4 regions of the Mesorhizobium sp. NPDC059054 genome follow, and region 2 is predicted to be linked to each of the others. Evidence: predicted binding sites of a transcription regulator. Region 2 holds the regulator's gene; each other region holds the start of a gene.
The links. The regulator LexA, encoded in region 2, represses DNA repair genes until DNA is damaged. The targets are predictions, from matches to a motif close to TGTTCNNNNTGTGTTCNG.
Positions count from the first base shown of each region.

Region 1 (2,199 bases), 260 kb from region 2:
CGCGCAGATGATGGCGGCCATGTTGTCTTCGATCTGGCCGTTGACGAAGATGATGCGTTCGCGCAGCAGCCGGGAGAAAATGTCGAAGGAGCGTTCGCCGCGGCTCGACTGCTCGATCACCATGGGCACAAGGTTGGCAACACCGGACATCGTATCGGTTCCTTCTGATTCAGGCGGCCATGCGCCATTGCGGCGCGTTGGCTGAGGTGAGGGTCCTGTTGGGCCTGGGGGCATTGATGGCGACACTGCAATTGGCACCGGAAATGCTGCAGGTGGCTGTTGTCGCTGCGATGAAGCTGTCATGCACGACGCGCAGGTGCGTCCCGCCATTGGCAGTACGCGCCAGTTCGAAGGTGACGACGCTGTCGAAGCCGCTTGTCCCTTTGGATCCGGTGTCCCGTTCATGCCAGGAATAGCGCAGCAGGCGGCCAGGCTCCGCTTCCAGCACCGTGCAATCGATACCGCCTTCGGTGCCGAGCGAAAAACGATGCCCAGTTTCGGCCTTGATGTCGTTCGGCATCAGCCAGGCCGCGACGATTTCCGGCTCGGTGAGCGCGCGCCAAACCTTTTCCGGCGCCTCGGGCAGATCGCATTCGACAACGATGTCTTCATGGGGTTCGCGGGTCATTGATCCATCTCCTTCAGCACGGTCTTCAGCCTTTCGATGCGGTCAGGCCAGAAGGCGCGGTAACGTTCGATCCACCCGAGAAGTGGCGACAGCCCCTCCGGGTCAGCGCGGTAAAAGGCGTTGCGTCCAACGCGGCGCTCGCTCACCAGCCCGGCGCCACGCAGCACGGCAAGATGTTGCGAGACCGCCGGTTGCGAAACCGGTGTGCCGGCGCGCAGTTCGGAGACGGTCAGCTCGCCGGCCGCAAGCCGCTCGAACAGCGCGCGCCGGGTGGGGTCTGCCAGGGCCCTGAAGATTTCGGATTCGATCATGTTAAAAGCATAAGTGAATACTTATCTATTTGGCAAGGGCCGTTCCGCACAAGGATTGGAAATAGGCCCGTATCCGTTCATTTGCCGCCATTCCTTGACAAAGCACCGCGTTAAGAACTAGAACATAGATAGAACAAAAACCTTGTGGGAAAGGCGTGTCCGTGGAGGCGGGCAGGTCCCTCAGCCTATATGGTGCGGCGAGAATTCTGGTTTCGGATGAGCGCGGAGAAGTGTGATGGCTGGTAGCGTCAACAAGGTCATTTTGGTGGGCAATCTGGGTGCGGATCCCGAAACCCGTCGGCTGAACTCGGGCGATCCGGTCGTCAACATCCGCATCGCTACATCGGAAACCTGGCGCGACAAGAATTCGGGCGAGCGCAAGGAAAAGACCGAGTGGCACAATGTCGTCATCTTCAACGACCAGCTCGCCAAGGTGGCTGAGCAATATCTGAAGAAGGGCATGAAGGTTTATGTCGAGGGGCAACTGCAGACCCGCAAATGGCAGGACCAGAGTGGCCAGGAGCGTTACACGACCGAAGTCGTGCTGCAGAAGTTCCGTGGCGAGTTGCAGATGCTCGATGCACGCGGGCAGGGCGAAGGCGGCCAGGTCGGTTATTCCGGTGGCAACCGCGACAGCTTCGGCCAATCCGGCCCTAGCGATTTCGGTGGTGGCCGCAGCTCGGGCGGCGGTTCCGGCGGCGGAAACGGCAATCGTGGCGGCGGCGGTGGCGGATCGCGCGAACTGGATGACGAAATCCCGTTCTGACCGTTGAGAACCGGGTCCTCCCGGCCAATGCCTCTAAAAAGTGCTATCCCGGCGAAGGAGCCTGAAGCATGAGCGCTATCGCACGCGTGATGGCTTTCGGTCTGCTGTTCCTCGTCATGTTTTCCGCTGCCGTCCCGGCAGCGGAACGGCTCGACGACAAACCGCGTGTCGCGATTGTCTCGGCCTTTCCACCGGAATGGGTAGCGTTGCAGGCCGATCTTGCCGACCGCGCCGAACATGAGATCAATGGCCGCAAGTTCATCACAGGCAAGCTTGCCGGCAAGGATGTCGTGCTGTTCCTGAGTGGAGTCAGCATGGTCAACGCATCGATGACGACTCAGTCCGCGCTAGACCGGTTTGTCGTCACTTCCGTGGTGTTTTCCGGCATTGCCGGTGGCGTCGATCCCGCGCTCAGCATTGGCGATGTCGTCGTTGCCGATCAGTGGGGCGAATATCTCGAGGCGGTCTTCGCGCGCAAGGTTGGCGACGGCTAC
Region 1 covers NZ_JBHYHV010000002.1:891,223-893,421, forward strand. Annotated here, with positions in the region: gene ACFWXH_RS12000 (ATP-dependent Clp protease proteolytic subunit) at 1-150, opposite strand, end outside; gene ACFWXH_RS12005 (SRPBCC domain-containing protein) at 170-628, opposite strand; gene ACFWXH_RS12010 (ArsR/SmtB family transcription factor) at 625-939, opposite strand; gene ssb (single-stranded DNA-binding protein) at 1,175-1,705, shown strand; gene ACFWXH_RS12020 (5'-methylthioadenosine/S-adenosylhomocysteine nucleosidase) at 1,774-2,199, shown strand, end outside.
Region 1: the regulator LexA is predicted to act here: its motif matches at 1,058-1,075, upstream of ssb (single-stranded DNA-binding protein).

Region 2 (2,199 bases):
AGGTTTCCGGATCCACAAGAACCGCCCTGTTGTCGATGACGGTGTAACGATATCGTGTATCGGGAACTTCATGCAGGGTTACCGTCTCCGGTACTCTCGAGCCCAGATTGAGCTCCAACCCGAGCACATTGATCGAAGCCACGGGGTTCTTACGAACATACTCGCGGATGACGGTCTTCTGCTCCGGCTGGATCACCACTGTACCTGGCCGTTGTGCCGGGACCACCACGGTATCCTGTGCGTGGCTGGCAGCAGCGCCTGCGAGGACTGCGCAAACGGCATATATCGGAAGAAGCGGTTTCATCGTTCTCTCCTTTCAAGCACGATTGCCCGAAGGAGGAATGCGGACGTCAACGGCCCCGTTCCTAATGAATTAAGGTCTTGTTGCGGCAACTTTGTGCCGAACCACAAGGAAAGGTATGGAACTCACTTTTCGAGATGGCATCCAGCTTACGGAATTTCTCCACGAACACCGGATCGGAAAAGAACTCATCGATATTGCCGGCGCCCTGCCTCGACGTTGACGACGGTTTCGCCGTCAGTGCTCCTGGCAAGGGTATTCCAGAGGCGTTGAAGAAGGCTTCGATGCGGCGATCCACACGAGTGACGTCGGGACGCACGCCTCACGAGGCGCAAGCTTTGGCACATTCCGGAAATGTGAGAATTGACCCCTCGGCAGGACTTTTCGAAACAGACGGGTAGCCGCACCAGCCGTTACACTGAACAAAGCGTCAACAAATTCATTAAACTTTAAAAGGTTGCGGAACACAAATGGAACAGATAGTGTTTGTTCTGGATTTGTTTTTCTGATTCTGGTTCCGTTCCACGGAGGGTGGCTATGCTGACACGCAAGCAACATGAGCTTTTGCTCTTCATCCATGAACGGCTGAAGGAAAGCGGAATTCCGCCTTCCTTCGACGAGATGAAGGAAGCGCTGGATCTTGCCTCGAAGTCCGGCATCCACCGCCTCATAACCGCTCTGGAAGAGCGCGGCTTTATTCGCCGGCTGCCAAACCGGGCGCGTGCACTGGAAGTGTTGAGGCTTCCCGATTCGATCGCGCCCGGCCTCAATGCGGCTCGGAAATTTTCGCCCGCTGTCATCCAGGGCAGTCTGGGGCGGCCTGCACCGAAGGAACCGCAACGCCTGCAGGCCCCAGGCAATGACGACGATGCCACGGCTTCCGTTTCCATCCCAGTCATGGGCCGCATCGCCGCCGGCGTACCGATCGACGCGATCCAGCACCGCACCCATTCGATCTCCGTGCCGCCCGATATGATTGCGGGGGGGGAGCACTATGCATTGGAAGTCAAAGGCGACTCCATGATCGAGGCCGGTATTTTCGACGGCGACACGGTCATCATCCGCAATGCCAATACGGCCAATCCTGGCGAAATCGTCGTGGCGCTCGTCGACGAGGAAGAAGCGACACTCAAGCGATTCCGTCGCAAGGGTGCCTCGATCGCGCTGGAGGCCGCCAATCCAGCCTATGAGACCCGCATCTTCGGCCCGGACCGGGTCAAAGTACAAGGCAAGCTGGTTGGGTTGATCCGCCGCTATTGAGTGAACGGCCTAATTTCGCAGTCACTTAGCCGGCCGCACATCAGGAATTGTGGCAGGTTCTGCAGCCGGGTGAAGCTGATCATCCCGACGTTTGGATTTGAACGCTTTTTTAGGAAGCGGTGGCAGCCCCCTCGCCTCGCGGGTGAACATGCGCTGTGCATGCCAGGGTCGATTTGTGCTCTCGAGCGCAAACAGGATATTAGCCGGTTTATCAGCAGAAACATCAAATCGTACCGCCGCACTGCCGGTGCGGGCGAGATCCTTCTTGGTAACCACCAAGATCGCCGGGTCGTTGCAGGGGTCGGATGCGGTGGCATCGTCGATGACAATGAGTGAGGCGACCCCACAAGCCGATTTCGCTGCATCGGCATATGCAGTCATCACCACGACCGCACCCGACGGATGGCGCGCGAAACACAGGCGCCGTGCACATAGGAAGGGTGTGCCGAAAGGCATGTCGAGCACATTTTCAACGGTCATTTCAACGTCAGCCGAAACATCCTCCGGCAAGACCGTCGTCTCCACATTGAGTGCGCGACGCCAATTGTCCAGCGTGAAAACATTGGGCCGCGCTCGGCTGACGGCGACCTCATCGTCGCCGATCGGCAGCGCGACGAGACGCGCATCCTCGGAGATCA
Region 2 covers NZ_JBHYHV010000002.1:1,149,871-1,152,069, reverse strand. Annotated here, with positions in the region: gene ACFWXH_RS13360 (DUF1236 domain-containing protein) at 1-304, opposite strand, end outside; partial or broken gene ACFWXH_RS13355 (hypothetical protein) at 366-567, opposite strand; gene lexA (transcriptional repressor LexA) at 839-1,561, shown strand; gene ACFWXH_RS13345 (ComEC/Rec2 family competence protein) at 1,583-2,199, opposite strand, start outside.

Region 3 (2,199 bases), on a different contig from region 2:
CCTTTGTCGGCCTCGTCCGATCCTTCTGTGCCGCCGAATTCCAGCGCCTCGATCTTCTGGCCGCGCTTGGTGACCTTGGAGGAGGATACCAGGATATCGTCGATATCCTTCGAGGCCTGGCCGAAATGGGTCTGCAATTTGCGCACCCTCTCGTCGAGACGCGAAACGTCTTCCATCAAGCGGATGACTTCACCCTGGATCAGATGCGCCTGCTCGCGCATGCGCGCATCCTTCAGGATCGCCTGGATGACCTGGATCGACAGCATCAGCAGTGACGGCGAGACGATGACGACCCGGGCGCGATGCGCGCGTTGCACCAGCGCCTCGAAATTTTCGTGGATCTCGGCAAAGATCGACTCCGAGGGCACGAACATGAAGGCGGTGTCCTGGGTCTCGCCTTGGATCAGATACTTTTCGGCGATGTCGCGGATATGCACCTCGATATCGCGCCGGAATGCCTGCGCGGCCACCTTCTGCAGTTCGGGGCTTTCGGCAGCGCGGATGGCGTTCCATGCCTCGAGCGGAAATTTGGCGTCGACGACCAGTGACGGTGCGCTGTTCGGCATTTTCACCAGACAATCCGGCCGATTGCCATTGGTGAGCGTGGCCTGGAATTCGTAGGAGCCGTGCGGCAGCCCGTCGGCAACGATTGCTTCCATGCGCGACTGGCCGAAGGCGCCGCGCGTCTGCTTGTTGGAAAGGATCGCCTGCAATTGCACGACCTGTCCGGCAAGCGACTGGATGTTGCCTTGCGCGGTGTCGATCACCGCGAGCCGCTCCTGCAGTTTGGCCAGGCTTTCGTGCGTTGACTTGGTCTGCTCGGTCATGGTCTGGCCGATGCGGCCGGTCATGGCATCCAGCCGCTGGCCGATCGACTGCGTCAGTTCTGCCTGGCGCGCACCGAACACATCCGCCAGTGCCCCCATGCGTCCCTGCATTTCGGCCTGGCTTTGCAGAATGCCGGCCATGCGGGCTTCGGCGTCGCGTGCGTGGTCGGCCGCTTCGGCTGCGGCGATGCTGCGTGCCTTGGCAGCACGCCAGAGCGCGACAATCAACGCGACGAACAGGACAAGGACGAGAAACACGACGAAGCCGAGCGCCTGGCCAAGCGTGATGGTCGTCGCGCCGAGCCGGGCGATGGGTTCGGAAAGGATGGAGCCGAGGTCGTTCATCAGCTTAGCATAGATGATTCTTGTGGCTGGAAAAGATCAAACCATGAACATGCTGACGGCAGTGCGGTTGACGCTTTATCGGGAAGGTCTTAGGTGAGCGATATGTCGATCAAGCCGCTCATCATTCTTCCCGATCCCGTCCTGCGTCAGGTTTCCAAGCCGGTCGAGCGCGTCGACGAGCCGCTGCTCAAGCTGGCCGATGACATGCTGGAGACGATGTACGACGCTCCCGGCATCGGCCTGGCCGCAATCCAGGTCGGCGAACCGCTGCGCATGCTGGTAATCGACCTCGCCAAGGAAGACGAGCCGCCTGCTCCCCATGTCTTCATCAATCCTGACGTTCTGGAAAGCGGTACCGAGCGGTCGGTCTATGAAGAGGGCTGCCTGTCGATCCCCGACTATTATGCCGAGGTCGAGCGGCCGGCCACGGTTCGGGTCCGTTATCTGGATCGCGATGGTCGCCTGCAGGAGATGCAGGCCGAGGGATTGATGGCCACCTGCCTGCAGCATGAGATCGACCATCTCAACGGTGTGCTGTTCATCGACCACATCTCGAAGCTGAAGCGCGACATGGTGGTCAAGAAGTTCAAAAAACTCGCTCGCGACAAGGCGCCAAGCCGCCTAGCCGGCTGATCCGGGGCAAAATCCATGGCACTTCGCGTGGTCTTCATGGGCACGCCCGATTTCTCGGTTGCGACGCTGCGTGCGCTGGCCGAGGCTGGGCATGACATCGTGGCCGTCTACACGCAGCCACCACGTGCCGCTGGCCGCCGCGGCTTGGAACTCACCCCGTCGCCGGTGCAGCGCGAGGCCGAGCGGCTCGGCATAGCCGTGCACATTCCGGCTTCCCTGAAAAATGAGGCGGAACAGGCGGCCTTTCGTGCTCTGAATGCCGATGTCGCCGTTGTCGTCGCCTATGGCCTGTTGCTGCCGAAGCCGGTCCTCGACGCGCCGCGCTTCGGTTGCCTCAACGGTCACGCCTCGCTTTTGCCACGGTGGCGTGGTGCAGCACCGATCCAGCGCGCCA
Region 3 covers NZ_JBHYHV010000003.1:643,380-645,578, reverse strand. Annotated here, with positions in the region: gene ACFWXH_RS16510 (DNA recombination protein RmuC) at 1-1,172, opposite strand, end outside; gene def (peptide deformylase) at 1,275-1,805, shown strand; gene fmt (methionyl-tRNA formyltransferase) at 1,821-2,199, shown strand, end outside.
Region 3: the regulator LexA is predicted to act here: its motif matches at 1,205-1,222, upstream of ACFWXH_RS16510 (DNA recombination protein RmuC).

Region 4 (2,199 bases), 670 kb from region 2:
GCAGATCGAACAGGATCATGTGGCCGGCGATCCAGGCGGTACCCGCTGCGCCCAGCGCATAGAGGAAGCCGTTGCGGTGACCATAGACCAGATTGGCCGCCATCAAGCCGCCGATGATGAGCGCACCGAAAACCACGATCACGGCAATGGCTGCCTTGTCGAAATTGTCGTCCACCGTGGTCGGGGGTTTGGAGTCGAACGGTTCTTGCATGGCCTCGCCTTGAATGGTTGGCGCGGACAGATTTAACCGACCGCACCAAAGGAGCAAAGACTAAACTCGCCCGCCGCGACGATAACAAGGCGCCAGTGTGGATTTCGGGAAACGCTTGCCGAAAATATTGCGGAGCGGACGATGAACGCTTCTATTCCCGGGCGCCGAGACGCCTGGATCAATCGTCTTTGACGATCTCCATGAAGCGGATGCGATTGCCGAACGGGTCGATCACCTCGACCTCCAGCCGGCCGTCCTCCTTCTCCAGTCCCGGGTTCATATAACGATATCTCTTCGCCGCCAGCTCGCGTTGGAACGCCTCGACACCGCTCATATAGACGACCATGTTGCCGCCGGGGCTGGCGTCGCCCGAATGTTCGGACAGATGCAACCTGAGACCGGCCCGCGACACCTGGGTGTAGAGCGGGGAGTTGTCCTCGTAGCGGTGCTCCCAATCGACGCTGAATCCGAGGAAACCCAGATAGAACTCATGGGCCTTGGCGACATCGAAGATGCGCAAGATCGGCACGGCTTGTTCGAAGGCAATGCCTCTGCCCACCTTGCCAACGAGTGCCCCGCCCTCGCCGCGCTCGATCCGGGCGGACAGGATGTTCCAGCTCTCGAGGCCGAACTGGCGGGCCACGATCTCCAGCGCCTCGGAATGGGGAATGTCGACGTTCTTGGCGGCAAGCGCCTCGCGCATGGCTTTTGCCATCGCCTTGGCGTCCAGGAATGTACGCATGGTCTGCGATCCTTCTCGTCGGGACGAAAAGCCTCACCGGGGCCCGCATTGCCGGTGCCTTCGTCCCAGGGACAAGGACCAGACTGAATCATGACGACGCATTCGCCATACCTTTTCAAGGCGCGGACTGCCGGCTGCGTCGAGCCGTCGCCGAACGCTATCCATGTCGCATCAAGCCGTCAACACGGGTCAAAGCCGTCGAATCCTGGAACAGTGTATGAACATTGCTGGCCTTTCTCGCCCGAATCACTACATTCGGAAACGAAATGGCCGGCGATCACGACATGCCCTTCTTTGACGAGGACGACGCTCCGCGCTTCGACGCCGCGCGCGCATCTTCTTCGCAGGCAGCTCCGTCCGGCATCGCGGCCCGCGCCATGGCAGCGCGCCAGGGTCACAACAACCCGCCCGAGTACCTGAAGGGCCTCAACCCCGAACAGCGGCAGGCGGTGGAAACCACCGAAGGCCCGGTGCTGGTCCTGGCCGGCGCCGGCACCGGCAAGACGCGCGTGCTCACCACCCGCATCGCGCACATCCTGGCCACCGGCCGCGCCTTCCCGAGCCAGATCCTCGCCGTCACCTTCACCAACAAGGCCGCGCGCGAAATGAAGCATCGCATCGGCGTCCTTGTCGGCGAGGCGATCGAAGGCATGCCATGGCTGGGCACGTTCCACTCCATCGGCGTCAAGCTGTTGCGCCGCCATGCCGAGCTCGCCGGGCTGCGCTCGGATTTCACCATCCTCGACACCGACGATGTCACCCGCCTCATCAAGCAGCTGATTCAGGCCGAGGGGCTGGACGACAAGCGCTGGGCGCCGCGTACCTTCGCGCAAATGGTCGACAGTTGGAAGAACAAGGGCCTCGCTCCCGACGAAATCCCGGAGGGTGACGCACGCGCCTTCGCCAATGGCCGGGGTCGTGAGCTGTACCGCGCCTATCAGGACCGGTTGACCACGCTGAACGCCTGCGACTTCGGCGATCTGCTGCTGCACCCGATCCGCATCTTCCGCAAGCACCATGACGTGCTGGCCGAATACCACCGCAAGTTCAAATACATACTGGTAGACGAGTACCAGGACACCAACACCGCGCAATATATGTGGCTGAGACTGCTGGCACAGCGGCCGAAACAGTCCAGCGCAGTCCCCACGACCGAAGGTCGCGGGCCCGACTGGGCGACCGAGCCGTCGCGAGGCCCCCGCGGAGCGCCCGCGTCGTCAGGCGCGGAACAGCGCGCGAGCGAGAA
Region 4 covers NZ_JBHYHV010000002.1:484,289-486,487, reverse strand. Annotated here, with positions in the region: gene ACFWXH_RS10065 (hypothetical protein) at 1-211, opposite strand, end outside; gene ACFWXH_RS10060 (glyoxalase superfamily protein) at 390-953, opposite strand; gene ACFWXH_RS10055 (ATP-dependent helicase) at 1,220-2,199, shown strand, end outside.
Region 4: the regulator LexA is predicted to act here: its motif matches at 1,160-1,177, upstream of ACFWXH_RS10055 (ATP-dependent helicase).